4 regions of the Shewanella zhangzhouensis genome follow, and region 3 is predicted to be linked to each of the others. Evidence: predicted binding sites of a transcription regulator. Region 3 holds the regulator's gene; each other region holds the start of a gene.
What was found. Region 3 encodes sigma-54, which starts transcription at its own class of promoters, with help from an activator protein. Its sites were predicted from a motif close to GTTGGCACGNNNNTNGNNT; they were not measured.
Positions count from the first base shown of each region.

Region 1: the regulator sigma-54 is predicted to act here: its motif matches at 5,222-5,240, upstream of K0H63_RS04140 (GSCFA domain-containing protein).
Region 2: the regulator sigma-54 is predicted to act here: its motif matches at 3,801-3,819, upstream of K0H63_RS12940 (FlgO family outer membrane protein).
Region 4: the regulator sigma-54 is predicted to act here: its motif matches at 3,301-3,319, upstream of K0H63_RS06130 (DUF3192 domain-containing protein).

Region 1 is NZ_CP080414.1:965,279-973,169, reverse strand. It holds gene K0H63_RS04150 (S9 family peptidase) at 1-1,228, shown strand, start outside; gene K0H63_RS04145 (SulP family inorganic anion transporter) at 1,411-3,126, shown strand; gene K0H63_RS04140 (GSCFA domain-containing protein) at 3,419-5,134, opposite strand; gene dbpA (ATP-dependent RNA helicase DbpA) at 5,572-6,975, shown strand; gene hflX (GTPase HflX) at 7,100-7,891, opposite strand, start outside.
Region 2 is NZ_CP080414.1:2,948,182-2,956,072, reverse strand. It holds gene K0H63_RS12955 (methyl-accepting chemotaxis protein) at 255-1,919, shown strand; tRNA gene K0H63_RS12950 (tRNA-Arg) at 2,444-2,519, opposite strand; gene K0H63_RS12945 (flagellar assembly protein FlgT) at 2,574-3,749, opposite strand; gene K0H63_RS12940 (FlgO family outer membrane protein) at 4,036-4,668, shown strand; gene K0H63_RS12935 (LPP20 family lipoprotein) at 4,665-5,120, shown strand; gene K0H63_RS12930 (flagellar protein FlgN) at 5,249-5,683, opposite strand; gene flgM (flagellar biosynthesis anti-sigma factor FlgM) at 5,792-6,127, opposite strand; gene flgA (flagellar basal body P-ring formation chaperone FlgA) at 6,202-6,909, opposite strand; gene K0H63_RS12915 (chemotaxis protein CheV) at 7,113-7,891, shown strand, end outside.
Region 3 is NZ_CP080414.1:3,837,172-3,845,062, reverse strand. It holds gene K0H63_RS16965 (YiaD family glycine zipper/OmpA-like lipoprotein) at 1-338, shown strand, start outside; gene K0H63_RS16960 (molybdate ABC transporter substrate-binding protein) at 548-1,330, shown strand; gene K0H63_RS16955 (hypothetical protein) at 1,407-1,814, shown strand; gene mgtE (magnesium transporter) at 1,827-3,191, opposite strand; gene K0H63_RS16945 (HPr family phosphocarrier protein) at 3,262-3,537, opposite strand; gene rapZ (RNase adapter RapZ) at 3,524-4,375, opposite strand; gene ptsN (PTS IIA-like nitrogen regulatory protein PtsN) at 4,372-4,815, opposite strand; gene hpf (ribosome hibernation promoting factor) at 4,818-5,105, opposite strand; gene K0H63_RS16925 (RNA polymerase factor sigma-54) at 5,136-6,617, opposite strand; gene lptB (LPS export ABC transporter ATP-binding protein) at 6,729-7,460, opposite strand; gene lptA (lipopolysaccharide transport periplasmic protein LptA) at 7,457-7,891, opposite strand, start outside.
Region 4 is NZ_CP080414.1:1,415,469-1,423,359, reverse strand. It holds gene K0H63_RS06145 (Mpo1-like protein) at 1,575-1,889, opposite strand; gene K0H63_RS06140 (GNAT family N-acetyltransferase) at 1,879-2,520, opposite strand; gene K0H63_RS06135 (DUF2789 domain-containing protein) at 2,655-2,885, shown strand; gene K0H63_RS06130 (DUF3192 domain-containing protein) at 2,887-3,243, opposite strand; gene K0H63_RS06125 (hypothetical protein) at 3,388-3,696, shown strand; gene K0H63_RS06120 (Zn-ribbon-containing protein) at 3,696-4,469, shown strand; gene syd (SecY-interacting protein) at 4,570-5,217, opposite strand; gene queF (NADPH-dependent 7-cyano-7-deazaguanine reductase QueF) at 5,277-6,134, shown strand; gene K0H63_RS06105 (4'-phosphopantetheinyl transferase family protein) at 6,260-7,108, opposite strand; gene fusA (elongation factor G) at 7,367-7,891, opposite strand, start outside.

The DNA of each region.
Region 1 (7,891 bases), 1.6 Mb from region 3:
GCCGGACAACAAGGCGCCGGATGACAGCCCTAGCTTCAGCCCAGATGGCGACACCCTCGCCTTCAGTCGCCAGCATATTCAGGGCTTTTATGCCGATACGTCGCGGTTGATGCTGTATGACATGGACAGCAAGAAGCTTAAATCCCTTACCGATGGCTGGGATCGTTCCCTGGGCAGTTTCGTGTGGAGCAAGGATGGCAAGAGCCTGTTCAGCAACATCGATGACGCCGCCACCCAGCGCCTGTATCAAATCGATGCCAAAACCGGCAAACCCAGGGCCATCACCAAGGCCACCAGCTTTGGTGCCCCGGCCGTTGCCGACAAAAACACCCTGGTTGCCACCAATGACAGCTTCCTCTATCCCCCACGCCTGGTGACTGTGGATGTAAAGAGCGGCAAAACCACCCGTCTGGACACGTTCAACGATGAACTGCTGAGGCAAACTGATCTTGGCCACTACGAGTCGGTGACCTACAAGGGCGCAGACGGCAAAGACATCCAGATGTGGGTGCACTACCCACCGGGTTTTGACAAGAGCAAGAAATACCCGCTGTTCCTGCTTATTCACGGCGGTCCGCACAATGCCATTGGCGACTCGTTCAGCTACCGCTGGAACGCCCAGACCTTCTCCTCCTGGGGTTATGTCACCGCATGGCCAAACTTCCATGGTTCCAGCGGTTTTGGGCAGGAGTTTGCCGATGCCATCAACCCTGACTGGCGCACCAAGCCGCTGGCGGATATTCAGGCCGCAACCAAATACTTTGAGGCCCAGACCTGGATTGATACCGAGCGCATGGTGGCCGGTGGTGCGAGCTACGGCGGCTACCTGACCTCGATACTGCTGGGCACAGAGCATCCGTTCAAGGCGCTGCTCATTCATGCTGCCGTGTATAACATGTACTCGCAAATGGCAGCCGACTTTGCCGTGCACAGCACCCGCTTCGGCGGCTTTTGGGAAAGCCCCGAGATCTACAAAACTATCTCGCCCCACTATCACGCCGACAAGTTCAACACCCCGACTCTGGTTATTCACGGTCAGCTGGACTACCGCGTACCTGTGGGTCAGGGCTTTGAGCTGTTCCGCACCCTGCAAACCAAGGGCATAGAGTCGCGGATGATTTACTTCCCCGACGAGAACCATTGGATCCTCAAACCCAATAATTCCATTTATTGGTACAACGAAGTCAAAGACTGGATGACCCGCTTCGCCGAGCCGGGCGCACGCTGATTATCCCAGCCAACGGCCCCGCATTGCGGGGCTATTTTTTAGCTGGCGTTCAAGTGTTCGACAGAGCGATCTCATTGTTCTTTCAACCTAGTACGACCAGCAAGATTGCGCCTTGGCTAAGCCCGACTATCCCTATAAACTCCGTGACCAAGATCACAGCCGCATTTTGAAGGACAGCCAGCGTGCCGATATTCAACGCCTTTGACAGCAAATCCCGCACCAGCGATCTCATGGGTGGGGTAACCGCAGCCATAGTGTCGCTGCCCCTGGCACTGGCCTTCGGTGTGGCCTCCGGCGCCGGCGCCCAGGCCGGTATTTACGGTGCCCTGCTGGTGGGCCTGTTTGCCGCCCTCTTTGGTGGCACCCGCACCCTGATTTCTGAGCCCACGGGCCCCATGACTGTGGTCACCACTGCGGTGATTGCCAGCTTCACCGCCACTCATCCCGACAAGGGGCTGGCCATGGCCTTTACCGTGGTGATGCTGGCGGGTCTGGTTCAGATTATCCTCGGCGCGCTCAAGTTCGGCCGCTACATTACCCTGATGCCGTACAGTGTGATTTCCGGCTTTATGTCGGGTATTGGTGTGCTGCTCATCATCCTGCAGCTGCCCAATCTGGTGGGGGTTGCCGGCATCTCCGGCGGCGCAGTGGGGGTTATCGAAGCCCTGCCAACGCTTATCGGCAATATCAAATGGCAGGAGCTGGTGCTGGCGCTTTCGGCGCTGGCGCTGATGCAAATTGTGCCCAAACTCATCAAGATGCGCTTGCCACCCCAACTGCTGGCGCTGGTGTTTTGTACCCTCGCCTCGGTGTTGCTGCTGGACATAGAGGATGTGCGGCGTATCGGTGAAATCAACATTGGTCTGCCATCGCTGATTATCCCCACCTTTACCTACGGTGAGTTGACCCACATGCTCATCAGCGCCGTGATGCTGGGCGCCCTTGGCTGTATCGACTCACTGATTACCGCCGTGATTGCCGACCGCCTCACCCGGGTTGAGCACAACTCCAACAAAGAACTGATTGGTCAGGGCCTTGGCAATATCGCCTCGGGCCTGTGCGGCGGCCTGCCCGGCGCCGGCTCCACCATGGGCACTGTGGTCAACATTCAGGCCGGTGCCAGCAGCGCCCTCTCCGGCGTGGTGCGGGTACTGACCCTGCTTATCGTGTTTTCCCTCGCCGCGGGAATAGTGGAATACATCCCCATGGCGGTGCTGGCGGCCATTGCCTTTAAGGTTGGTTTGAATATTCTCGACTGGGCCTTTGTAAAGCGTGCCCACCAATTGTCGCGCTCGGCAGCCATGACCATGTATGTGGTCATGGTGCTCACCGTGTTTGTGGATTTGATTGTGGCCGTGGGTGTGGGCATGTTTATCGCCAACCTTATCACCATCGACCGCCTGTCACAGTTGCAGGAGCGCAACATCAACGCCATCAACGACTCGGGTGAAGCCTCCGACATGCGCCCCAACGAAAAGCGCATGTTGGATGCCATCAACGAGAAGTCCAATACCCTGCTTTTGAGCCTGAGCGGCCCTATGATTTTCGGCGTTGCCAAGACTCTGCAGCGCGAATCCATTGCTGTGAAATCTGCCGAGACCCTGGTGCTGGATTTATGCCGGGTGCCCTACATGGACTCCACCACCGGCCTTGCCATCGAAAACGTACTGCTGGACGCCAAGGACTGTGGCTGCAATGTGTATCTGGTGGTGCCGCGCAAATACAGCTGGGAAGCCAACTTCATCGACCACCACAGCGATCTGCCCATTTTCCACAGCCGTGCCGATGCGCTTTCAAGCCTCGCCGCCTCGCTGGGCATTGAAGTGGACGAACTTAACGCCAAGGCCGCCAGCGGTGCGGCAGTGGGCAAGACGACATCCGGCAGTGCCTCACTCTGAGGCACTGCCATTCGCTGCGGTAGTTGATGGATGCCCCGATACTCACTAAGCCGGGCAGGATTTACTACGTCAGTATTCGCCAAGCGAAGGATGTTCAACTTCGATACTGCGGTGTCGGTGGCACTTGGGATGCCATGTGCCCCTCTCTATGGAAAGCCGAAACGAAGGAGCGGCCTTGCCCGCCGCCCTATCCGCGCCTCACATCACGACCTTTCAAAAGGCCTATCCCCTGTTTAAATTAATAAAAACCATATTAAACAACAGTGCCTATTATTGAAAATCACCAGATACGTCAGGCTTTCAGCAAAGGCAATAATTTCCCGGCGAGCCAATCGTAATAAGAGTCCCCACCATGGAAGTAATCCGGACTACCATCGGAATAAACCAAAGTTGAAGCGTAAGGCATTGGATCGCTTATCTCTTCATTAAAAATACGTGCCGCATGAAAGAACTCAACACCCATCTGCTGCCACACATATTCCATCGCATCCATGTAGGCCATCATTAAGGGTGCCACTCCCTTGGACTCGTCAAAGCACTGCCAGAATGGGGTATCTGAAATCACCAGTATCCTATGTCCCTGTTCCTTTAGGCGAAACACTATAGTCATTTGGTCTCGCATTTTTGCATCGAAAAACTCCACATAGTCTTCCATTCCAATCTGATTCAACCTGTCTGGGCGCTCAGCTTTCATCCACTGCACAAACGTGGACACAGTCTGATGGGTTTGCAGCCCAATATTGGTCAATACCCAGGACTCCGACTGACGTTGAGCCTTACATAAGCTGTCGAGGTTGTTAACTATGGGCTGCCATAGGCGCCGGGATTCTGCGCTTTCTAATGGCACCATGATGTCCGCATCTCTGGTCAAGGTGAATTTATGCTGAGCGAATCCGGAACCATTCATCACCATGCCACCACAACAGGACTGACCAAGCCGCTCAAAAGACTTGGCCAACTTGCCAAAATGGCTATCACCTATGAGGGTCAGCAGTGTGCCCAGATCACTAGATGTGTCCTTCTTAATGGCATCCAGCATTTCATCATCGCATGCCGCTTCAATGTGGCTTGCTTCTGGTGTTTGTTTACCATTTAAGGATTCAGCCCAATGCCGCATCACATAGCCAACGCCTTTCTCAGATACAGTGCGCCGATTTTCCAGATAGCGAAAGTCTTCCGGTAAGGGGGTGGTGATAAGTTCAAACGAGGGGAAGTAGCTAACATCATCCCGCCCTTGGCAAAATTCCCCCGCAACAGCCCGCAGGACCGATTTGGAATAGCCGTTGGCCACCAACACGTGGTCATCAGTGGCTGTGGCCGTCAAAGGGACAGGTGATACCGTCAGCACAAAACGTATGTCGGGGTTTACAGCTTTGATTTGCTGGAAAAGCTCACTAAGATCAGAAAATATTTCCTGATAATTAAATACCTTAAGCTGATATTTTTCAGGATCATACTCACCAAACCTCACCCCGGGGCAACTTGGATAGCTAATGCCGTTGCAATCGATCCAGGCCTCAATCAGTCCAAGGGTAAAAATAAAAGATTCACTTTGTGCCAACTGAGCTCGGGTTTCCTCCATCGCCAACGTCCTGAACGCCAGTAACTCATCCAGTGATTGATAGCCCGTTTCGGCAGCTCTTGGTAATAACAAATCATAGTAGCGGCTGGACTGTGCCTCAAAGTGCACGCTGTGCTGCGATAATTCTTCATCGGAACAAACAAACCACTGCAGCAAAGAGCGGGGGGTGTAAATATTGCCAAACGCAAAGCTCGATACTTCATCGAGGTTTAGCTGGCTTCTGTTATAAGAATAATTATTTTGCGTCAACCAGTTACCTATATGCTGAGCAAAACAGGAACCTGCCGATGAAATCCGATGGTGAGGTTCAATGTTGAACTTTGGCGTGAGCATGTTGAAGTTTTCAAGCCCCGTACGAATGTTGGCAACAGCGGTTCGCCAGAAAATCTCATCACGGGAAGAATCATAGGGTAGTGCAAGTGCCATGGTCTAAACCTCCTTGTCAGAGTTCAGCAATTCCAGTCGTTGGCCCCATTGCCAAAAGTTTGGCCATGGGGCATATGTCCTGAAACAATGCACAAATCAAGCCAATAAGCGAAAGTTACAGCTCTAATCCCTCACGCAAGGCAAGCCTTTCCCTTACTGGCAGAGCGAGCGGCATTGAGCCGCATTAAGAGCCACATTGAAAAAGATGTGCTTAAGCACTCTGCCCACACCTGCTTTACCCCGCTATTCAGTCTTGAGGCAAATGTGGCGCTTTGTTGCTACAATAGCCACGCTTTGGGGTTGGGTAAGGAAGGGGTTGGCACAGAGATGTCACCCAAACAATTCACACTCAGCCCCACTCCGATAGCGATAACCAGTACAGAACGCCATTTCAGTGACCCGGCAAACGCCCGGTTAGCCACCACAGGATACTTTCCTTGAGCAATTCAGATACCCAGCCTTCACTGGCTTTTTCCACCCTTAAGCTTAAAACCGAACTGCTTGAGAACCTGTCCTCCATGGGTTACCACGAGATGACGCCCATTCAGGCCCAGAGTTTGCCGGCCATTCTGGCGGGTGAGGATGTGATTGGTCAGGGCAAAACCGGCTCAGGCAAAACCGCTGCCTTTGGTCTGGGTTTACTGAACAAGCTGGATGTGAAGCGTTTTCGCATTCAAACCCTGGTGCTGTGCCCTACCCGTGAGCTGGCCGATCAGGTGGCCCAGGAGATCCGCACCCTCGCCCGTGGCATCCACAACGTCAAAGTGCTTACCCTTTGCGGCGGTGTGCCCATGGGGCCACAGGTGGGCTCGCTGGAACATGGCGCCCACATCATTGTGGGGACGCCGGGGCGGATTGTTGATCACCTGGAGCGCGATCGCCTCGATTTGAGCAATCTCAATATGTTGGTGCTCGATGAAGCCGACCGCATGCTGGAAATGGGCTTTCAGCCGCAGCTGGATGCGATTATTGCCAGAAGCCCGAGGGAGCGCCAGACCCTGCTGTTCAGCGCCACCTTCCCCGAACAGATTCAAACCATTGCCCAGCAGGTGATGTATAACCCCGTGATGGTGAAAGTGGCCACCACCCACGAGAAGAGCACCATTGCCCAGCACTTCTTCCATCTGGAAGACGATGCTGCCCGCATGCAGGCGCTGCAATTGTTGCTGATTGAGCACAAACCCGAGAGCGCCGTGGTGTTCTGTAACACCAAGCGTGAAACCCAGAAGGTGGCCGATGATCTTACGGCCGCAGGTTTCAGCGTACTGGCGCTCCATGGCGACCTTGAGCAGCGCGACAGGGACGAAACCCTGCTGCAATTTGCCAACAAGAGCGCCTGCGTGTTGGTCGCCACCGACGTGGCCGCCCGCGGTTTGGATATCGATGCCCTCGATGCGGTATTCAACTACCACGTGGCCCACGACACAGAGGTGCACATTCACCGTATTGGCCGCACCGGCCGTGCGGGCAGCAAGGGCGCCGCCTTTACCTTCTTTAATGACAAAGACGGCTACAAGATAGCGTTGTTAGAAGAGTATCTGGAGCGCGACATTCAAAGCGAGCCGCTGCCCTCAGCAAGCCTCCTTGGCAGCATGCCCAAGGCGCCAGCCATGATCACCTTGCAAATCGACGGCGGTAAAAAAGATAAGCTGCGCCCCGGCGATATCCTGGGTGCCCTGACCGGCCAAAACGGCATCGAAGGCGGCCAGGTGGGCAAAATTCTGGTGACAGACTACCGCGCCTATGTGGCGGTTGACCGCAAGGTGGCAAAGAAGGCCCTGGGTAAAATCACCTCCGGCCGTATTAAAGGCAAGTCGTACCGCGCCTGGCTGATGAAGTAAGCCAGGTTTGCAAATAGAAAAAGGGCAGCACAGGCTGCCCTTTTTGTTTTTCCGGAGTGTTTAGCTGTAGGTAACCTTTTCAGCGGTCTGTATCACCTGGCATTTCCTATTGCAGTGACAGAGATTAGCAGCCAGTCAGCAAGCGCTTGTTGAGTCTGTCCAGATCCATACTGCGGCCACGTACCGTGATGCGCATGCCCGACTCATGGTACTGCTCATCGATGACCTGCATCCTGCCATGAACGTCGCCCATCAGAGCGCTGGCAGCGTAGGGAATGTTAAAGCAGGCACTGAGCATCTGATTGGTGATGGCATCGAGTATGGCCTGATGTACCCGTGACACATCCTCTGGAGCCAAGGCACTGATTTGAAGCGCATCGGGGAATTCCTGCGCCAGTGCCGAGCGCACATCTTCGCAGAGGCAATCTACCTTGTTTAAAAGCAGCAGCCTGTCTTTTCCACCCAGATTGATTTGTGCCAGCACCGAGCGCACCACCGCAAGCTGGCTGCGAAAATCGACATCACTGGCGTCCACCACATAGAGCAGCAAACTGGCGTCTTTGGCCTCTTCCAGGGTGGAGTGAAACGCAGGCACCAGGTCATGGGGCAGCTTATTGATAAAACCCACAGTGTCTGAAATCAAAATTCGCGGCTGGGTCTGGGGAGCGAGTGCCCTTACCGTGGTATCCAGGGTGGCGAAGAGTTTGTTTTCCACCAGAACCTCGGAGCCTGTGAGCGCGCGCATCAGGGAGGACTTACCGGCGTTGGTGTAACCCACCAGAGCTGCCGTTGGCGTATCGGCACGACTGCTTTTTTGCTCCTGCATTACCTCCTGCACCTTTTTCAGGTCACGCCTCAGCTCCGCCTGCTTGTCACGGATAGCGCGGCGTTCAAGCTCGATGGCGCTCTCCCCCAC
Region 2 (7,891 bases), 890 kb from region 3:
TAATACTTTTCTTTGAATTCCATTATTTAAGTGGGCTTACCATCGACTAAAGTGCAGTTTTTAGTCGAGTCCTCAGCCCATACTATAGTTTAAATTAACAGGGCGTCTGCATGACCGTGGCACAGTGGCCGGTTTTGACTGTTTGTCGGTTATCCGCGTCTTGACTTAGCGTTTGTAGGGCGTTTGAGGGTGTTCGTACTAAAGAGAGCATATTGACACAACGCGGCTCTTTTCCCCGTTAAAAACACCCAACAATGTTGTCGAATACCGAGGTGCTTATGCTTGGCAACTATCTGAGAAATTACAATATTTCACGCCGAATTTGGGCGATGCTGCTGTTGTCATTGGTTGCGACCCTGCTGATGTTTGTGTTTGCGCTACGCAACATGGATTCGGTGTTGGTACAGGAAAAAGAAGCGCGGTTGAATGCGCTGACAGATATCGCCATCAGCATCATCAAGGATTATCAGGACAAGGCTCAGTCCGGAGAGCTCAGTGAAGCTGATGCCAAGACAAAGGCATTGGCTGCCCTCGATAGCCTCAGATACTCAGGAAAAGAGTACTACTTCACCATCGACCGGCAAGGAATGCTGATCCAGCACCCCTTCGCTAAAAAACTGGTGGATACCAGCGTGCTGGGTATGGCCGACCCCAACGGGGTAAAGCTGTTTGCCGAAATGATCCGCCTCACTCAAAACAGTGATTCTGCATTGGTCAATTACATGTGGAATAAGCCCGACGCCGATGCCCCCAGTCCAAAGATGAGTGTGGTAAAGCGCTTTAATGAGTGGAACTGGATTGTGGGAACAGGTATTTATGTGGATGACATTGCGGCCCAGAAACAGGAGTTTGCCTGGCAATACTTACTGGTATTTTTGTTGGTGTGGGGACCGGTGCTGGCACTGCTGCTGATGATAAGTCGCAGCGTGACCGAGCCCCTGCAGCGAACCCTTATGGCTTTTAAAAACATTGCCGAAGGCGAAGCCAACCTGACGCTGCGGCTGGAAGAGCGCGGCCGTGATGAGTTATCACAGGTGTCGGTATACTTTAATGCCTTTGTTGGCCGCATCCAGTCATTGGTCAGCTCGGTGCGCGACTCGGTCGACCACAGCCGTCAGCTGTCGGCCTCGCTGTCGAATGTCGCCCACGAAGCGGCCCATGCCACAAACAGCATGCAACAGGAAACCCAGAGTGTGGCAGCCGCCATCAATCAAATGTCGGCCACTGCCAGTGAGGTGGCGGCGAATGCTCAGCTTGCGGCGCAATCGGCAAAAGATGCCGACGCCCAGGCCGACAGTACCAATTTGGTGGTCACCCATGCCATGGGTAATGTCCGGCAGCTTTCGAGCGAGCTGGAAGAGACCTCTGAGATTGCCAAGGCCCTCAAGGTCAGCTCGGGTGAAATCGGTCAAATTCTCGATGTGATTGTGGGCATCGCCGAGCAGACGAATTTATTGGCTCTCAATGCCGCCATTGAGGCTGCCCGCGCCGGTGAGGCTGGGCGGGGCTTTGCCGTGGTAGCGGATGAAGTTAGAACGCTGGCGAGCCGTACCCAGCAGTCCACCCAGGAAATCAATGCCATCATTGAGGCCATTCGTGGCGCCGTCGACAAGGTCAATGCGTCGGTTGCAAGAGCGCGCCAGCAATCGGATAACACGGTGGATGAAACGGCTCAGGTGATGGATGCCCTGGGGCTGATTAAGCAGGCCATAGGTCAGATAAACGATATGAATCTGCAAATAGCAACGGCGACCGACGAACAGAGTGCGGTGATTGCCGAGTTGAATCAGAACATCACCCGGATCAACGACATCTCCCTGGACAATCAGTCCAAGAGCGAAACCGTCGGCCACACCAGCGACAGGATTGCCGAAGACTCTCGGCAGATGGAGCAGTTGATTGCGGTATTCAAGGTATAGGTTGATTGCTTAGCCAGTGTAGCGGCCAACCAAGCTGAACGTTAGTCACTGCATTTTGGCGATTATTCACATGCCTGACTGAGCCGCAAGGCTATTCCGAAGCATATCCCCTGAAGTGAACTTCTACAGCATGGATGCTGTCGTCGAGCTTACATGGATGTACTCGCTGCGCGTCACCTAAGTGGATGTGCCAAGGGGCGCTCATTCGTATCCATGCGATCGCGACATTGGTGCATCCATGCACGGCACCCACGGCAGGGGGATAAGCGTGTCGTCAGACTGCGAGATGAACAGTTTCATCTCGCAAGCGTTCCCCGAAGGCCTCTGGCCGCCACGCGGGGATTAATGGCATCAGATGCCGGAAGTTGCAGTTGAAACAAGAGATTGCCACGGTGGCGGCACATAAGCGGCACAGCCGATCAATACAGATACTGTAGCGGCAACAGAAACACAAAAATTGGCAGAAAAAGAGGAACTGAACGACAAGCTTGAAACTTGTGCAAGCATTCACAAGCACAAGTGAATGGTCTCCCCACAGGGACTCGAACCCCGATCGGTCGCTTAGGAGGCGACTGCTCTATCCTGTTGAGCTATAGGGAGACCCGCTGATTATACCTATTTTGTCTTTGATTAAAAGTCTTGATATTTAACTGGTTAATTCTTGTTCTGCCCGGTTTTTATCGCAATATCGCTGACCTGAATATTATCCACGCTGCCCAGACCAGAGAGCTCGGCGCGGGCACTGTCTTCAGTTACCTGGGTTATGCTGATGTTTGTTTTGGTGTTGTTCCCGGTGGCGCGGGTGTCGTTCAGCCTGTCTGGAATGTGTTTTGCCAGCACCACGGCGAGTTCATCCCCGACCTTAATGCCATGGCGACGTCCCAGATTCAGGATCAAAGTTTGCCCCTGCCTGGCAACAATTTGCCCCAGTACAGGGCGGCAAAACAGTGCCTTGTCGAGTTCCTTTACCGCCTGCACCAGCAGTTTATCTACCGCCATGCCATAGGCTGAGCGCCAGAACCTGTCATGGGTTGGGGACACCTGCTCCGTGCGTTCGAACTCCCAGGGAGCAGAGGTTGTGAACTCGTCACGCCAGATAATTTCGCCGCTGATCCCCTGGAACAGGGTGAGGGTAAGGGCAAACTGGCGCTCGGGGGCGTCTGTGACCAGGCCGAAGTAGCTACTTTGCGCGGGCTCGGTGGAGACATCAGTAATTTGGGGGACCAAAACGTATTGGCTATCGCTTGCCATGGCAAGGTACCCCGGCAAACGATAGCCGGGGGCGGCAAGTTGCCTTGCGTCCACATCAAGACGCGCGCCGGGCCGCAGGTTGGCAAAGGCCGCACCTGAGGTACTGTCCAGTCGTCGGGCGAGCTGCCGGGATACGGCTTCCCCAAGGTTATTTATCTGACCCTGCGCCAATTGGCTGCGGTGACTCACGGCGGCTTCGGGCAATAGTATCGCTGCTTTCAGGTGGGTGCTCTGACACTGATTTTGAGGCGCTTCCATCAATTCGACGCGCAGTTGCACTCGTAAGCGGTTGTTTTCAATCTGCTCACTGATGAGCTGTACGGGCCCAGTCATCAGCTGTTGCATCAGACGGGTGCTGGTATCGGTAAGATGACCATCGACCATCTGCTGTGAGGATTCAATGCTGACACCGGCTTGCAGGCTGGCATAGCTGACGGCCTGCTCAATGGCTTCTGCGCGAGCTTTGGTGACGTTACCATTGACGATAACGGCCTCGCCCTGGGCGGTCACCCAGTCGGCTTGTGCCTGAATGCTCATAAGGAGCGCGCTGAAAACGAGGGCGGATTTTATCAATCCCATATGCCTGTCCTGCCACATCTCAAAGGGTTGAGGGTTCCATCCATTGGTGTCTTTGGCACAGGGCCTGCAAGCCATTTTAGTGCCGCCGCGGTGCATGCTGGATACCGGATGGTTCTGTCATGATACGGACTAAGCAAGTTACGTGCCGCCCCAGGCCTGGCATCCGCTGGGATTATGGTGTTTTAAAGTAAAGTAATTGCCACAGGTGCCGATAGCTGTGTAATGGAGTGGAAAGTCTGAAGATGGGTTTTCTTATTAATTTATATAAAATCATGGAGTTGTCTCTATGAAGGTGCGAATGGTCACTGCTCTGGCACTCGCTTTTGTATGGTTGCCTGCGATGGGGCAGCCCAAGGTTCCTCAGAGTGTATCCTATGGGGAAGACGGCTACCCACAACGGGAGCAAGTCAATGTTCTGGCACAGCAGATAGTCAATGAGCTGCTGCTGACCAACGACGTGCTTTCATCCACCGATCCCATCGTGGTGACAACCCCGGTAAACGTGGATGACATGACTCAAAGTGGCAGTTTTGCCCGCCAGTTGCAGCAGGGCATGATGGCCGCGCTGCATGCCCGGTACTTCAACGTGGTGGATACGGCTATCAGCCAAACCCTGAGAGTCACAGACAAAGGGGACTTGCTGCTGAGTCGTGATTGGCAAAAGCTGCGTGAATCTGCCCAGACCCAGCATGTGCTGGTGGCTACTTACAGCCTGGGGCGGGATGGCATGACAGTAAATAGCCGTCTGGTCGACATAGCCAATAACCGTGTGGTAGCGACATCTCAGTCGTTCAGTCGTCCGGGGGATCTCAGGGATTACCTGGGTTACTCCCAGCAAGTCGTTTCCAAAGACGGGCTGTTATATCGCCATGAAGCGCCGGGGCTGGACAGGGTCACTCTGCTTGGAGAAGACAAATGAAAAAGTGGATTAGCACCTGTTTGACCCTGGTGTTTTTAGCCGGGTGCGCCAGCAGTGATGACCGTTATGTGCAGTGGGAGACTGAGGCGCCAGCGAGTTTTCCCAAGCTGACCGCCATTGGCTATGCGCCTTTGGCAACCCAACCTGCGAAGACCCAGGCCGAAAAGGTGCTGATGGCCATGCAGGCCTCAAAGCTTGCGGCATACAGAGAACTGGCAGAGCAGGTTTACGGTCAAAAAATCAGTGCCGGCGCCAGCGTGAACGACTGGGCCATGGGCAGTGACAGCATTAAAGCATCGGTATCTGGTGTCATCCGCGGCGCCAGAGTCGTTAAGGCCTATCCTGTTGGTGAGCATTATGTGACAGAGCTGGAACTGGATTTTGCGCGCGTGTGGGATATCTATCAGCAGCAGAATCGCCCCTCCAAGGTAAAGGAAGTGACTTACTTTTAAGGTTGGCACTCCCCTTAATCGCAGCCGCAGTAAAAAAGCCCCTGAGAATGGGGCTTTTTTATTGGGCGTTTTGTAGGCTATGTCGACATAGGCGCAGGTGGCAATAAAGCGCTTATACCCCGGGCGTGTCAGACTTCTATGCTGCTACCCAGAGTAGAGATGGTCGATGTTTTACCCTTATCCGTGTAGGTAAGGGAACTGGCGTTGCGACTTACCTGCAGCGCCTGTGCCAGCCGGTTAATGCTTGCCTGGCTGTGTTCAATAAGCTGCGCGTTGGCTTCGTTTTCCTGCTTACAGCGTGCAAGGGTGTGTTGAACCGATGCTACCTTGGCCGCCAGGGCGTTATCGTTTGTCAGCAGGCTGTGACCGGGATGAGCCGCCATGACATCATCATTTTGCTTCAGTCGTAACAGGGCAGAGGACTTGTGCTCTGCGATGGTCATCAGCTCAGATGCATTTTGGGCAATCAGGGCTGCACGTTCAGCTGCCATAGCAGCCAGAAGTTGCTCCAACAGGCTCTGTTGTGCATCGAGCAATTGATTGAGTTCATTAACGTGATCCATGGTGTTGCATCCCGGTTTTATTGACATCAGGGTTAGTGATTAAAGAATGCAAAAAGCCGGCCATCATCAAATGGCCGGCTTTGGATAGTTCCCAATCCGTGCTGGAAATCAGGCGTCTCGGCCTAATTCCTGTAATTCTGCTTCAAAGCTGGCGATATTGGCCGCGAGCTTTTCAGGGTCAATTTTATAACGGCCTTCAGCAATGGCTTGCTTGATTTCGGCCACTTTCTTTTGGTCAACTTCAGGCAGAGAAGACAGCTTTGACTGCACGCTTTGCAATTGCTGAGCCTGACTGGTGATCATCACCGAGTCGGCCTTTTGGGGTACCTGTGGCTGAGCGGTTTGTGCTGCCGATGCCTGGGCAGTGCGGGCACTGGTCAGTGGACTGCTGGTGTTGCCGACGCGGTTGGACGCGGCATTGTTTTTGGGTAATTCGATGGCCATTTCGGGCTCCAGTGTCACGGATTTGGGTTTCTTGAGGTTTATATCGGCCGCAGCCAGCAAAGCTTTAGGGTATTTTACATTTTGACTTCCACTTCGCCAACGCCGATGACAGTTGCCTCTAATACCCTGTTTGAGTTGATATTTCTAATCCTAACCCTATCGCCTTCGTTACCGTCGGCCAAGGCCTCGCCCTGGGTTTTTATCTCAAAGCTGGCTGATTTTGCGTAAATAGCTACCGCATCTCCCTTGCATACAAAACACAGGTTGTCGGCAAAGATGGGGGCGTCCTGGGGGATACGGCGCTTAACCCGCGATCCATAAAGGGGCTGTAAGTGCGAAAACTGTTGGCCACGCAGCAGAGTTTTGTCGACATATCTGACTTCGATGCTCTCTGCGTCCAGCAAATCGCCATTACCCAGCGGGCGTTTGGCCACCACCACAGGGAAAAGCACTTCTGCGCGGACAGAAAGGTACATCTGCCAAGGATAGTCCAGATCCGGGCTGACACAGCTTATACGCACTGTATTGTTACGGGAAATGGGTCTGTCGGTGGCAAGTCTTGCTGATACAGGTCCTTCACATCGGGGCAGATTCCCCCGGCTTTCCAGGCTTTGGGCCTGTACGTTGATTTTGGCGTTCGCCGGTGCATCAATTTTTTCAATAACCACGGCTTCAGCCGCCGAAGCGATGGCCGATATACTCGGGATATGAGGTTCTTCTGCGATTGATACCTTGGGTAGCAACGTCAGAATCACCAAAACTTGTGCTAACTTTACTTTCATAATGAACAGACTAGCGTGTGGCGCCAGATTACACCTATACTTTCATTCAGCACCAAAGTACCTCGTCCAAGCGCTTAGACGGGCCGTCAGAAGTTTGACGAAGTTGGGGCAAGGGTTGTCGGTGACAATAACAAAAGCAAGTTACATGCCTATGCTCCGAGGTGATCGGGGCGTCATTCCATCAAGACCACTAAGGCGAACTTATGTCGAGCATTCTTGAGTCAGTCAACAAGCGTACCCAACTGGTGGGGCAAAACCGATTGGAGCTGCTGCTGTTCAAGCTGAACGGCCGTCAGCGCTTCGGTATCAACGTCTTTAAAGTAAAAGAAGTTTTGCAGTGCCCACCCCTGACAGGATTACCCAAGCTCAATCCATTCGTGCGCGGTGTGGCCCATATTCGTGGTACCACCATTTCTGTGATTGACCTCAGTGCGGCCACCGGTGGCAAACCCATAGAGAACATTCAGAACTGCTTTATTATTATCTCTGAATATAACCGTAGTGTTCAGGGCTTTTTGGTGAATTCAGTCGAGCGCATCATCAACATGAACTGGGAGGCCATAATGCCGCCGCCTCAGGGCGCTGGTCGCTACTCCTATTTAACAGCGGTCACCGAGATTGATGGAGAGCTGGTAGAAATCCTGGACGTTGAAAAAATTCTTGATGAAATCAGTCCGGTCCGTACCGCCATCAGTGAAGACACAGATGCACAGTTAACGATTGATCGTGGGCAGCACTTCCACATCATGGTGATTGATGACTCTGCGGTGGCGCGTAAGCAAATCATTCGTGCGCTCACCTCCCTTGAGCTACAGATTGACACGGCAAAAGATGGCCGTGAAGCACTGGAAAAGCTGAAAGCCATTTCGGCGGAAATGACCAACGTGGCTCACGAGATCCCGCTGATTATCTCCGATATCGAGATGCCGGAAATGGACGGTTATACCCTGACCGCCGAAATCCGTGATGACCCCAAACTCAA
Region 3 (7,891 bases):
ACATGCCAAATGACGTGACCTTTGCCGTAGACAAGACTGATCTGAGCCCCCGCGCCATGCAGGTATTGGACTCAGTTGCCCTGGTGGCGAAGGAGTACAGCAAGACCCGTTTGAATGTACTGGGTTATACCGATTCCAGCGGCGCCGACAGCTATAACCTGCGTCTGTCTCAGGTGCGAGCTTCAGAAGTGGGTAACTACCTGCTGAGCAAGGGCGTTGCTGCCGCGCGTGTTTCCACTCAGGGCATGGGCGAAGCCAGTCCCATCGCGTCCAACGCCACCGCTGAGGGCCGTGCTCAAAACCGCCGCGTAGAAATCATCCTCACGCCTATCGGCTAAAACTGATATTGCGGGAGTTAAAGGGAGGCTTTGCCTCCTTTTTTATTTGCCTCAGCGCGTTATCAGCGGGTCAACCCAAAGTTTGATAGGTCGCAGGTTGTGATCCGCCTCCTTGCCTCAGAGGCGCTACTGGGGTTTGCTTGAACTTCTTGTTACCAGCTCCGTGAAGGCCACCCCGGCCTTCATCCTCATCTATATCACGGAAGAAAATGAAAAAATCCATACTGCTCATATCCATACTGGCTTCCATCGGCAGCGCCATGGCCGCCGAACCTCTGGAACTTCGCGCCGCTGGCAGCCTCAAAGCCGCCATGGGCGACATAGTGCAGGCCTTTGAGAAAGACACGGGTCAGGCTGTTGTGGCCCAGTTTGGTCCCTCCGGATTGCTGCGGGAGCGTATCGAGTCCGGTGAAAGCGTTGATCTGTTCGCTTCAGCCAATATGAAACACCCACAAACCCTGCAGGCCAAAGGCATGGGAGACAAGGTACAGGCTTTTGCCCGTAACCAACTCTGTGCGCTGGCGCAGCCCGAGATTGCGTTGACCCCGGCAACCCTGCTGGAGCGCATGTTGTCAGCCGATGTGCGTGTGGGTACCTCTACGCCCAAGGCCGACCCCTCCGGTGACTACGCGTTTCGGGCCTTTGAGTTGGCCGAAACCGTTACACCCGGTGCCGAGACAAGGCTCAAAACCAAGGCACTGCAGCTCACGGGTGGACCAAACAGCGCCAAACCGCCCAAGGGCGTCAATCCCTATGCCCACGTGATGAAGACCCGTCAGGCGGATATCTTCCTGACCTACTGCACCAATGGTCGCCTGGCCCGCAAAGAATACGCCGAGCTGCAGCTGCTGCATTTACCGGAAAACCTGGCTGTGGGAGCCGACTATGGGCTTTTGGTAATAGATGAGCGCGCAAGGCCGTTGGCGGACTACATTTTGTCTCCTGCCGGACAGGCCATTCTTGGCGATTATGGGTTTGCCGCGCCACGCTGATTGTGTTGCCGGACTTGCAAGATAAAAAATAAATCATTTAAATGAAAAGTAACTTTTTATCCAGGAGTCCGGCGCTATGGGTCATCCTCGCGGAGTAGCAATGGCAGTGGAGCGTCTTGGCGACAATGTGCGCTTGCTGTCGTTGCAATACCAGGATCACGCCTTGAAGCTTTCGCTCAATATCGAAGGCCAATGCTGTGAGCTGTCATTTGAAAAATTATTGGGGTTCAGAGTGTTGGATGAGGGCGACCTGCTGGAGTACTGGGCAGAGCTGAGCCTGTCCAACGGTTGGTTGTATGAGGTGTCTGAGGGGGGCTGGCTGGAGCAGGAAAGCCTGCGCAGCGGCTTTATGGCCAGCAGCCACCATGCACCTAGAGAGTTTTTGGTAGTGACCCAGAAGGAGTGTATCTCAGTGCTCACCCTGACGCAGCAGCCTCAGGTGCGCTGGTGTGATTGCCAGCAAGTCATGGAGTACACGCCATAGCCCGGTGACGCATCAGCGCATTAAAAATGCCGTCGCCAAGCCCAGAAAGGCAAACAGCCCTATCACATCTGTGACTGTGGTCAGCACCATACCACCGGCCAATGCCGGGTCTATTTTCAGTCGTTTAAGCAGCAAGGGAATGCTGGCACCGGCGAGTCCTGCCACCGTCATATTGATCAACATAGCCCCGCCTATCAGTGCTCCCAGAGCCAGATCGCCTTTCCACAACCAAATAGCGACAAACACCAGGACTGACCAAAGCAGGCCGTTGAGAAAACCAATGGCAAGCTCCTTGCCGATAAGCCAACGGGAGTTACTCTGGCCTATATGGCCCAGTGCCATCCCCCGAATCACCAACGCCAGGGTTTGATTGCCGGCCACGCCGCCCATGCTGGGCACTATCGTCATCAGGATGGCAATGGTGGCGAACTGCTCCAGGGTCGACTCGAACAGGTTACTGACCGACGCGGCCAGCAGGGCGGCGAACAGATTAACGGTAAGCCACAATGAGCGCCGGAAACTGCTTTTGAGCACGGGGCCAAAGGTATCTTCATCGTCATCCATACCGGCCATCCCCATCATTGAGTGCTCGGCATCTTCCCGAATAACGTCCACCACATCGTCGATGGTGATACGTCCCAGCAGTTTACCTTCTGCGTCTATTACAGGCGCTGACACCCAGTCGTGGCGCTCGAACAGGGCCGCAGCCTCGGTATCCGACATGGTGGCGGGAATGCCTTCGATATCAGCATCGATAAGCTCACGTATGGGCATGGAGGGGTTGCAGGTGAGCAAGGCGGTAAGCCTTACCGCCCCGAGCAGAACATCGTGCCTGTCTACCACATAGAGCATGTCGGTAGCCTCGGGCAGGGAGCCGAGCTGGCGCAGATAGCGCAGTATCACATCCACATTCACGTCGGGGCGTATGGTCACAGTGTCGGTATTCATGATGCCGCCGGCGGTCTCTTCCGGGTAGGAGAGAGCCTGCTCGGCGCGGCTGCGGTCTTGAATCGACATGGATTGCAGCACCTGCTTGTAGAGGCTGTCGGGCAGGGAACGCAGTATGTAGGCCAGATCGTCGGTGTCCAGACCAGCGGCTGCACGGGCTAAACGCGCCGGACTCATCTGGCGGATAAACTTGTCTTTTATCTCTTCGCCGAGCTCTTCGAGTACCTCACCGGCAAGCTCAGGGTCGATAAGTTGCCACAATACCTGGCGGGTACGGGGAGGGGAGGATTCGAGCACCAGCGCGATATCGGATGCGGCCATGTTCAGCAACATCTGGCGCACATGCACAAACATACCGCTGCCCAGGGCTTCATTGAGCTGATTCAGCAGCAGCTCAGTTTGCTCGTTATCCAGAAGTTCCACAGCCATCGCTTTCCCCCAAGAGATGAATTGGGGGATATATTAGCAAATTTAATGGGATGGACGAAGCGAAGCCGGGTCAGCAGTCTTCGTCAAAGCGGGCGTTGATCAGGTTACACACGGCATCCATGGCCTGCTCGGCGTCTTCCCCTTCGGCGATAATATGGATGGTCTTGCCCATGCCGGATTCGAGCATCAGGAGACCCAGCACGCTGGCAGCCGAGGCCTGTTTAGCGCCCTGAACCAGAGTCACGCTGGCCTTGAATTCCGACGCCAATACCGCCAGTTTGGTGGCGGCGCGGGCGTGCAGGCCCAGCTTATTGACTATCGTGACGTCACGTTCAAGTTTTGGCATTCAGTTCCCGGTGGCGGGCCTCAACCTTGTGGTGAGAGTTGGCGAAGCGTTTGGCAAGCTGCTCGGCAATATACACAGAGCGGTGTTGGCCACCTGTGCAGCCAATGGCAATGGTGAGGTAGCTGCGATTATTGCGCTCTAAGTGAGGCAACCAGGTTTCCAGCAGGTTTTCGATTTGCCAGATGTACTTGTTGACCAATACCTGACGCTCCAAAAACAGCTTAACCGGCTCATTCAGACCCGTGAGGGGCCTCAGCTCCGGTTCCCAATGGGGATTGGGCAAGAAGCGGGCATCAAACATAAAGTCTGCTTCTGTGGGCATACCATGCTTGAAGCCGAAAGATTCAAAGATAATCACCAGCTCTTTGTCGGTGCGTCCAAGCAGTATCTGCCTGACAGCATCAGCCAGTTCATAAACATTCAGATTGGAGGTGTCCATGAAATGGTCGACCATGTTGGAGATAGGGGCCAACATTTTGCCTTCGAGCTTGATGGCTTCCTGCAAAGAGACCTTGCTGCGGGACAGGGGGTGCAAACGGCGGGTTTCGCTGTAGCGTTTCAGCAGTACCTTGTCGCTGGAGTTGAGGAAAAAGCTGGTGAGCTCTACGCCTTCCGGGAGCCTTGCCAGCTCTTTTTCGAGGGCCTTTTCCTGCTCCGGCATATTGCGGATATCGATGCTGATGGCGACCTTGTCGTTATTGCCCTTGAGCTGGGCAAGCAAGGGCCCAATCAGCTGCAATGGCAAATTATCGACGCAGTAGTAGCCCAAGTCTTCCAGGACCCTGAGGGCTACCGACTTTCCGGAGCCAGAGCGCCCGGAGACTATAACGAGTTTCATCCGATGATTACCTGGTAAAGTTCCTTTTCATCGTGGCTCTTGCGCAGCTGTTTGAGGATCTGCTTGTCATTCAGCTTTTCGGCCATGGCGGCCAGGGTGCTGAGATGTTGCTGACACTGGTCCGATGGCACCAGCAAGGCAAACAGAATGTCCACCGGCTGCTTATCAATGGCGTCATAACCTATGGCTTCTTCACACTTGATAAGCACAGCTAAAGGCTTATCGATAGTGCCAATGCGGCCATGGGGAATGGCAATACCATTGCCAATACCGGTGCTGCCCATTTTTTCACGGGCCAGCAGGCTTTCGAATATCTCTTGAGACGAGAGGGAGGGATTCTGGGCAGCAGCGAGATCGCTAATCAGCTCCAGCACCTTTTTCTTGCTGCCCGGAGTGGCACAGCTAGTGCACTCCGGCGCCAGGATGGTACTTAGTTCCATCGTTAATGTTTGGTCAGTTTCTCTTTGTGTTTAATAACCTGACGGTCCAATTTATCAATTAGGGCGTCAATGGCGGCGTACATGTCTTCATGTTCTGAAGTGGCGAATACCTCGCCACCGTTGAGGTGAAGCTTGGCTTCTGCGATTTGCTGCAATTTCTGAACATTGAGAACAACGTGGACATTATTGATCTGTTCGAAATGGCGTTCAAGCTTGGAGAACTTGCTCTCTACGTAGTTACGCAGTGAATCAGTGATTTCGATATGATGCCCAGTCAGATTGATTTGCATAGACACTTTCCTCCAAAGACCTTGGGTGGGTTATAAACTCTTACGTTGGTTCGACGGTGGGATCAGCATCGCTTCTCGGTATTTGGCGATGGTGCGTCTAGCAACGTTGATTCCTTGTTCTGCCAGAAGTTCCGCCATTTTGCTGTCGCTCAATGGTTTCTTCTGATTTTCTGCCGCCACCAGTTTCTTGATAAAGGCGCGGATGGCAGTAGATGAGCATTCTCCGCCATCTTCGGTCCCGACGTGGCTGGAGAAAAAATACTTGAGTTCAAAGATACCCCTTGGGGTATGCATGTACTTTTGAGTGGTGACCCGTGAGATGGTGGATTCGTGCATCTCTACCGCTTCGGCGATATCGTTGAGCACCATGGGTTTCATGGCCTCTTCACCATACTCAAAAAAGCCCTGCTGGAACTGCACTATGCAATTGGCGACTTTCAGCAAGGTGTCGTTGCGGCTTTCCAGGCTCTTGATAAACCACTTGGCCTCTTGCAAATGCCCGCGGATAAACTGGCTGTCAGCCTGGTTGCGACTGGTGCGTGCCATGGCGGCATATTGCTGGTTCACACTCAGTTTAGGCATACAATCGGGATTAAGCTCTACAACCCAACGGCCATTTTTTTTACTGACCGAGACATCCGGAATGACATACTCATCCTTGGTGCTGGTCACAGACTCACCGGGACGGGGGTTCAGCCCCTGAATGAGGATGATTGCATCCCTGAGTTCTTCTTCCTTGAGGCGGGTTTTACGCATCAGGGTACGGAAGTCGCGGTTGGCAATCAGATCCAAATGGTCACGGATAAGCAGCTTGGCGTTGTCCAGATGGGGGGTATCCGCCGGGAACTGACCAAGTTGAATGAGCAGGCACTCTGCCAAATCACGGGCAGCTACCCCGATGGGGTCGAAGTGTTGAATGCGTTTGAGCACGGCCTCAACTTCGTCAAGCTCGACTTCTTCATCGCCCACGGCCTCGAGAATTTCTTCAAGACTTTGGGTTAAGTAACCCTTTTCGTCAATGGCATCTATGATGGCAGTGGCAATGGCCAGATCGGTATCGGAAAAAGGGGTGAGATTTTTTTGCCACTCGAGATGTTCGTACAGGCCTTCACTGGTTTCGCCCTGAAACGGCATATCATCTTCGCCACGGATCCCGGGACCGGAAACGGGGGCGGCCGTAAAGACTTCATCCCAGGTGGTATCCATTGGCAGCTCGTCCGGCATGGACTGCTGACTGATAGCGTCTGAAGTTTCCAGCGAAGCACTGTCACTGGTGTCGTTTGAGACGGACTCCTGGCTGAACTGGTCGTCAAATTCTTTATCGCCGCCGTCGGCATCAAACTGATCGCTGCCCAGTTCGTCGTCCAGCTCCAACAGGGGGTTGGCGTCGAGGGCTTGCTGAATTTCCTGTTGCAGTTCAAGCGAAGAGAGTTGAAGCAGACGAATGGCCTGCTGCAACTGTGGCGTCATTGTGAGTTGTTGTCCCAGTTTTAGCTGGAGCGACGCTTTCATTGTACTGCGAATCCTTCACTAAATTATTCAGGTAGAAAGCTTTTCTATCAGGTTATCCGGTGATTTACCACCCTGATTATCCGGATATGAGAAGGGGGCTTTGTTAATTAACTATAGCCTGAATTGCTCACCCAAGTACACTGCACGCACCTGCTGATTGTCGAGGATTTCGGCAGGGGTGCCTTCGGCAATCAAATCGCCATGGCTGACGATATAGGCTTTTTCGCACACATCGAGGGTTTCCCTCACATTGTGGTCGGTGATAAGCACTCCGAGGCCACGATTCTTGAGTTGCTCGATAATCTTTTTGATATCGATAACGGAAATCGGGTCGACCCCGGCGAAGGGCTCATCCAGCAGGATAAATCTGGGGTTGGCGGCAAGTGCCCGGGCAATCTCGACCCGGCGACGTTCACCCCCTGACAGTGACATGCCCAGATTGTCACGGATGTGGGTGATGTGGAACTCTTCCAGCAGCTGCTCCAGCGACTCTTCACGCTCATCGGCGTTCAGCTCTTTGCGCATCTGCAGCACAGCCATGATGTTATCGCGCACCGACAGCTTGCGGAAGATGCTGGCTTCCTGTGGCAGGTAGCCAATGCCTTTGCGTGCGCGCAGGTGCATGGGATCCAGCGTCAGGTCATCATCGTTGATGTGTATGCTGCCCTTGTCGCTCTGTACCAGGCCTACCACCATGTAAAAAGTGGTGGTTTTACCGGCCCCATTGGGGCCCAGCAAGCCGACAACCTGGCCGGTATTTACGGTGAGGCTGACGTTTTTGACAACCTGGCGGTTTTTGTAACTCTTGGCGAGATTACTGGCCTTCAGGGTCAGTTGGGTCATTGCTGCTTCTCTTGCTGAGGTTGCTCAGTAGTGCCCTTATCCTGCAGCTCCTGCTGGTAATTTTCGGGCTTGATGATGGTGATAACCCGGTCGTCTTTTTTACCGCTGCTTTGGGAAGTGAGCTGCTGCTTTTCGATATCGTAAACGATGGAGTCGGCGCTGACCTGGCTGCCATCCTGCTCGACCTTGGCATTGCCTTTGAGGCTCATAACGCGACTGTCGATGTTGTAGCTGATTTCGGTGGCACTGGCATGCACGGTACGGCCATCTTCCACCTGCTGGCTGTAGGTGGCTGGGTTACCCTTGGCAAGCAGAATACGTCTGCCGCTTTTCTCGTCGGTGAACGAGCTCAGTTCATCAGCCTTGAGCATCAGGCTGCCCTGGGTCAGGGTAACCGGGCCTTCATAAACGATGCGCTTGTTTTTCAGATC
Region 4 (7,891 bases), 2.1 Mb from region 3:
CTCTAGCACTTAGCTTAGCCGCTCTCCCAGTGTAAGCCATTTCATCGTATTGTGAATCAGTGCGCTTGGTTAACATCAGCATAAGAGAGCGATAAGACGAGATTCTTAGATGCGGATAAGTTGAGACGTTGATGGAAAGCTGTCTCCAACCTGTCCGTACCTGATTAAACAGGCAAAACACAGAGGCTGAAAATAAGAAAGGGTGCGGCCCTTTCGGACCGCACCCATCTGTTTCCCTGTTAAGCCATCCAGCTATTATTGTGCTCCCTGCACCATCCATGCGTATGCGTTGCTTCCTGCGTCGTCCTTGGCTTTCCTTTGCTTGTCCCTGTACTTGCGTACTTTCCATCTCACTCGGTTATCCCTTGACCGAGCCTGCTCCATCCGTGAGCGTGTCCTGACTTCATCCCTGACGAGTTTCCATACTCAACCGTCCGTGTTTTGCGCCATCCGGGGCACTCAAACTTTCCTTCCTGGAGAGCTCTGGCGTCCTTTGCCGCTATTCCAACATCCTGTTGGCACATCCTGTGATTTACTTCCTTGTCCGATACATCCTGCATCGGTGCTCCGTTCCTGGAGACTTTCCTGTCATCGTCCTGATTTGGCATCCTTTGCCAGCATCATTCCCTCGACAATTTGAATTTTACTGATTGCAGCGAGTTTAGGGATGGGGTTTACACGATTGTGATCACTGACGCAAAAATGTCACAGGACAAAATCAAATCTATTTGCATGTTTTCATTCATTATTTAATTTCCATAAGGAAATTCATCCCATGCACAAACCCGCATATCTTACATAAGGTGTGAGAAATATCTCACACGGCATGTAGTCAGTTTGTCTTAACCCCCGGACAGTACTCAGCGGTCTGACTATCGACAGCGCCAATTAACGGGCAAATGGAAAACTGACGCAAAGAAAAAGGGCGCGTCTTAAAGGCGCGCCCCATTTTTACCTTGTTAGCCATCCCGCTAAGTTGTGCTCCCTGCACCATCCATGCGTCTCGTTGCATCCAGCATATCCCTGGCATCCTGGCCATGTTCCCTGTACTTTCGTACTCAATCCTTTGACCGGTCGCTTCCAGCTACCGTTCCTGCTGCATCCCTGAGCGCTATCCTTATCGCGTCCTGCTTACTGATCCTTTCAGCACTGATTCCATTAACCGCTAATCCTTAACGGTGCTGTTCATCCTGAACCTGTCCTGAATATCCTGCTGTCATCCTGACTCAGGCATCCTGCCTGTCCTTACGGCCACTGCGTCCCTGACCTGCCTGATACCCTGCGCATCCTGCCGGGCGCGGCACCTTCATTGGCACCGATGGAATTGGAACATCCTTATTCAGCGTGTGAGTCATTCCCTGACTGCAAATAAAGTCTAACAAATACGGGGGAGGAACACGGTGTCACACCCAGGCACTGGATGCTTAATGATGGGCTTAAAACACCTATACATCTGGTAACTTGATGTTTTTGAAGGAGGCAGCCCCAAGCGGGTAGTCTATGTCGGAGAGATTTAGCCATTTTGTCCTACGCCGCGTGTGAGATATGTCTCACACGGACAATAGAGATCTGTATCAGTCACATGTGTTGCGTTTTTTGCCGGAAATAAAATCCCACAGCATTACCCAATCACCCAGAAAGCTGTACCAGGGATGACGAAATGTCGCAGGCCGGTTTTTTTCAATAAAAAAATGACCTATCCAGGCAAAGCCATATCCCACTACCGGCAATAACCAGGCCCACTGCCACTCACCTGAAATTAACAGAATAAGCAGAAGTAACAGCACCAAGGATGATCCCAGGTAGTGTAAGGCGCGGCAAAGCGGATGGGCGTGTTCACTGAGATAATAGGGGTAAAACTCTCTGAAACTCTGAAACTTAGGCTTCATTGGATGGCCTGCGATAAAACATCAACTCACCTTCCACTTTATCAAAGTGAATGGGACCAAGGCTTTCAAAACCATTGGATTGGAAAAGATGCTTATGCGATGGATGGCTGACAAATACCCCTATGCCATCCAACTCAGGTTGATCGTCACACCAGGACTGCACTGCTTTGAGCAGTTGCTGGCCGTGCCCTTTACCCTGCTCTGTTGGCGCCAGCGCAATAAACTGCAAAATGCCACAGGCCTTACCGGGCAGATGCTCCAAAATTTGGGCCTCTTTTTTCAAGATCATCTGGGTGGACTGCCACCCTGTACCCAACAACATTTTCAGGCGCCAATGCCAATTTTTAGCTTCCCCCAAGGGCGCATGTTGGCTAACCACGCAGGCAATGCCTATCAGACGGTCTTCATCAAACCAACCCACCAGGGTTTGCTCCTGTTGCCACAGCTCGTTAAGCTCTTCACGGATGGCTGCCCTGAGCTTTTGCTCGTAGGATACCTTGTCTTCGTACCCAAGGGTTTGCATGAAAAACGGGTCATCATGGTATGCGTTATAAAGAATTGAGGCGGCAACTCTCAAATCTTCAGCGGTGAGATAAACAGCGCGAAACCTTTCCTGAGTCTGGTGTTCCACTCTTGTTATTCCTTGATCCAGATCACACACAAACCAATGTAACAAGCCTTAAAAAAAGTGCAATTATTAATCGAGTTTGCCTTTTTAACGCGAGCAATCAATTATTAACCCATGGTGTCAGCCGGAGGATTAAGATGGATACAACTCCCGTGGATCTCAGTCATTTATTTGAACAGTTGGGGCTGGACAGCAGTGATAAGGCCATCAGCCAATTCATTGATAATCACACAATAGGCGCCGACCTGGCCATCTGGCAGGCCGACTTCTGGACGCCGGCACAAGCCGGATTTTTAAAAGAATCGCTTGAAATGGATGCCAACTGGTCAGAACTCATTGACCTGTTGGACACCCGGCTACGTAAATAGATCAGCCCTTGCGATAGGCAGTTTCACCCCAGCCAACCAAACGGTTATCGTGCAGTACCACAGGTGTGCATTCTTCTTTGGTGGTGCTGCCATCACCGTGTAATCTGTGGGTGCGGTAAAAAAACACCTGCACTTCTTTACCATCGGCCTGCCAGGCTTCATGGAAATCCGCTTTACCCATCAATGTCAGTACCTGGGATTTATCCATCCCCAAGCTGAGCTGCGTCAGATGATCTCTGTTAACCTGCTGCGTTTTTTCCCAATCCTGATAACTGCTGACACCGTCACCCACATTAACCACGCAACCACCGAGCACCAAACTCCCGGCTAACATTAGCCCCAAATAAACTGCTTTCATTCCTTTTCTCCTTATGATGACCGCTGTGGTAAACTCACAGCCATAGCGGTCAAGGGTCAGCAAGAAACAAGCCAAAATATAAGCAATTGTTTTATAGATGATTTAATTTTTTGCTTGTGGATCTATTAAGGAATTTCACTAACTATGAGTCAAATTGAGCAGGTGCTGGCAGTTGCCCGTTCTTTGGAACAGAAAGGCCTGGAGCCCAGTGTGGCCCTCATCAAGGCCAATCTGGCGCAGGCCGTCCCTATGCCGGTCATCATCAAGGGCTTGACTCAGTACAAGCAACTCAGTCATGCCGACAAAGCAAAACTGGCAACACCCATCAGCGAAGAGCCCAGAACAACAGCACCGTCTGAGCTGGATGCACTGCGTCAGCGGGTAGCCATGCTTGAGACCTTATGCCAGAACCTGAATGAGCGCCTCAAATCGCTCGAAGAGGGTAAACACTGATGTTCGTTTGCGAAGTGCGTTTTGAGTGTTTTGCAGACACCACCATCAGTGCAGCTCAGCATGCCATCAATCACCTGCTCGAAGCCTGGCGAGCCAACGGACAAATTCTCGGTCGCGAGTTTGCGGTCAGCTTTAACGACGGCGAGTTTAAGGCGCGCCTGATGTTGCCGGCACAGGATAGTCTGGCTAACCGCCATAACAGCCCGTGGGCCAAAGCAGCCTTAAAAGGACTCACTGATGCCAAGATACTGCCTCCAAGGGAAAAACTCTTAGGGCAGGACATCAATGCCAATGAAAGCGCCACTCACACACCCGAGTGGCAACTGCTGTACACCAGCTATGTGCACATGTGTTCACCGGTGCGCAGCGGAGATAACCTGCTGCCAATCCCGCTCTACAAGCTGCCGGCAACCTTTAATGGCGATCACAAGCAATTGATCCGCTGGCAGACCGAGTGGCAGGCCTGCGACGAGTTGCAGATGGCCTCTGCTACCAAGGCGGAATTTGCAGCGCTGGATGAGCTTTGTAATGTCGGCAGCGATCTGTTTCGCCGCGGCTGGGATCTCCGTGGGCGCATCGAATACCTCACCAAAATCCCCACCTACTACTACTTGTATCGAGTAGGCGGCAGCAGTTTACAGGATGAGCTGGCGCGGCCCTGTCCCCGCTGTGGCAGTACAGACTGGCGTTTGGATGAGCCACTGCTCGACATGTTCCATTTCCGCTGCGAGCCCTGTCGTATTGTCTCCAATCTGTCCTGGGATTATCAGTAAACCGGATAGACATCAGGTAAATCTGCCAACCTTGACCAACAAAACGTGGCCAACAAAAAAGGCGCCAGAAGGCGCCTTTTTGATGCTTCGGATTTACTATTCAGCGGCCCGTCAGGTTTTGCCACATCCGCTTGAGACTGGCGAAAATGCCCGGATGCGAATTTACTGTAACCGCTGACTCCTGATGGCGCTGAGGCGGCGCTACCCTGGGGGTTAGCTGCAGCAAAAACGCTTCGAGACTCTCTGCCAATTGCTCATGGGGCTCCTGCCCTGCAACCTCACGCCAGACACTGCCATCGGCATTGTTTACCGAGACCATCTCATCCACGTCGCCAATCAAGCCGACAAACCAGGTCTGGGGCTGCTTGAGCTGCTTTTTCATCATCAGATGGCCGAGTATGTTTTGCTGCAACAACACAAAATCGTCTTCGTTCCAAATTTGAATGAGCTCCCCTTCGCCCCAGGGGGAATCGAACTGCAACGGACCGGCAAATACATGTCCATAAAAATCGTTGATATCGCGGTGTAATTCGATATCCATGGCATGGGATACGTTGTCGAATACCGCGACTTCTTGCCTTGAAACCATCTGCCAAGGCTGGGGCTCGTCGCTGACGGCAAGTGCGTCGTCAGCCAGGCAAGGAGAGGGCCTGCCGTGGGTAAAACAACGGGGCAGTTCACCCAATCGCTCCACGAAGGCGGCTTTATAGATTTCGTGAAATTTTGTCAGTGCAGCCAGACAAGACACTTAAGAACCGTCCAAACTAGGTTATAATGTGCCCCTATTTTGACACGGAAAGATGTTTGATGACACGAAATCACGATCCCTATAGTGGTGCCGCCGAGCTTGAGGGGCTGACCCTGGGTCAGACCACAGAGTATCAGGCCGAGTATGCGCCATCGCTGCTGCAAGGGGTTCCCAGAAAACTCAATCGGGATGCCATCGCCCTCACAGGCACGTTGCCTTTTCACGGAACCGATCTCTGGACCGGCTATGAGCTGTCCTGGCTGAATGCCAAGGGCAAGCCCATGGTGGCCATTCTGGATGTTCAACTGGATGTAAACAGCGAAAACCTGATCGAGTCCAAGTCCTTTAAACTGTACCTCAACAGCTTCAACCAGACCCGCTTTGACTCAGTTGACGATGTCAGCCGTACCCTGGAAAAAGACTTGGCCCAGTGCGCCAATGGCGAGGTCAAGGTCAAGGTGATTGAGCCCAAACACTTTGGTCTGGCCCGGATAGTAGAGCTGCCAGGTACCTGTATCGACGATCTGGACATCGAAGTCGATAACTACGACTTCAATCCGGACTATCTTGAAAACAGCACTGACGACAAGCAATTGGTGGCAGAGACACTGAACTCCAACCTGCTCAAGTCAAACTGCCTTATCACCTCGCAACCGGATTGGGGCAGTGTGATGATCCGTTATCAGGGTCCCAAGATAGACAGAGAGAAATTGCTGCGTTATCTCATCTCGTTCCGACAGCATAACGAGTTCCACGAGCAATGTGTTGAGCGTATCTTTACCGATCTTAAACACTATTGTGGTTGCAGTAAGCTGACGGTATTCGCTCGCTACACCCGCCGCGGTGGGCTGGACATCAATCCGTTTCGCAGTGACTTCGAGCACCTGCCGGAAAACAATCGTCTGGCACGCCAATAAGGCACGTAAGCGTTAAGGCAACAAATAAAGCAGCCATCGGGCTGCTTTATTTTTGGGAAACGATTGAAGCTACGGCTTGAGCTTGCGTTATAGCGGAACTCAAACATTAAAACGGAGCTTAAGCGTTAAAACGGAATGTGGGAATTGCACTCGCTCAGCAAGCTTTGCAATGAGCGCTGTGTCAGCGTCAGTTCTGTGCCAACGTCCCTAATGGCTCCTAGGGTAACGGCCACGCGATAATCACTGTCTATGTGTCCAAGCCAGGATTGCCACTTGATACCCCCCGTGTCCTGACCGATAAGTTTTGGCTCAAGGCCTTGATAAAAATGGGTAAAGCCTTCCATCTCCGTTAGAGCTGCCTGCTCAAGGTCGAAGGCAAAGCTTTGCAATCCCTCAGCGAGCCCCCTGCCGGTTGCCTTGATGTACGACTCCTTTAACGCCCACAAATCAAAAAAGGCATCCCGCTTACAGGCATTATCCAGTGACACCAGATAAGCCTGTTCTGGCGCCGAAAAATAGTGGCGGTAAATGGCGTTGATGTCGGTGTTGGTGCGTTTTCGCTCTATATCCACGCCAAGATACAAGTCATTGTCATATTCGCTTCCGTCATCTTGCCCACTCATCACCCCCAGCAGCAGCCGGTCACCACTGTGGCTGAGGTTAAAGGCAAAGGGTCTGCCTTGTGTCCGTCGTAATTCCGGCTTGCCCTGAGGGCCGTAATCGAAACGAAAGGCGTCGGGAGCCGTCTGGGTCTGGCGCGCAAGCTCGGCTCTGAGACAGAGCCTCACCAGGCGTTGTCGCAGTGACAAACCGGGCAAGGTCGCTCTGCCAATGCGTGCCAGCTCATCATCGCTGAGCCAGTGACTGCAACGATGCGCCAACTGCTCAATCTCCTCCCCCACATCCCTAAGCCCGGGCAATGTCACCAGGGTCAAGGTCAGGGTTAAACCGCGGTTGGGAACAGAATTGGGCATTGGCTACTCGCGTGGGTGATAAAAAGGCATAAAACGGCCGACAGAGTATAACCGACACCAACCGGGTTTCGGAGGCCTTTCACCTGTACCCACGGCCCTTGTGTCCCGGATGTTCACCACCTCGCGCCATTCAGGATGTTCTACCCCGTCCCTGGCGCGCAAACCCAAGACATAAAAAAGCGGCGCTGGGGGAGGTCCACAAAGCGCCGCAAAGGTTTGGGAGAGATGTCTGTAAACAGCTGCTGACAAACAGCAGACCTAGTCGTCTTTATCCTCTATGGTGCGCAGCAGGCTTTGCTGCACCCCAGGGGGAACGACCTCATAGCGGGCAAAGCTTAAGGTGAACTCCCCTTCGCCAGAGGTCATGGACTTAAGCCGGGTAGCATAGTCATCCACGGTGGACAGGGGTGCTTCGGCCAATACCTTTACCTTGCCATCACGGCGGGCTTCGGTGCCGCACACCATGGCTCTGCTGGAGCTGAGGTGCCCTGTAATGTCGCCCACATCCTCGGCGCCCACCAGAATTTCCATGGATACCAGAGGCTCCAAAATCACCGGATTTGCCTGCAAAAAGGCGTCATAGAAGGCTTTTTTACCAGCCATCACGAAGGCAATTTCCTTGGAGTCAACGCTGTGGTGCTTACCATCGAGCAGAGTAACCCGCACATCTTCCACCGGATATCCGCCAAGACGGCCCACCTTGAGTGCTTCCCGTACGCCTTTTTCCACCGCAGGAACAAACTGGGTGGGCACGGCGCCGCCAACTACTTTGGAAACAAATTC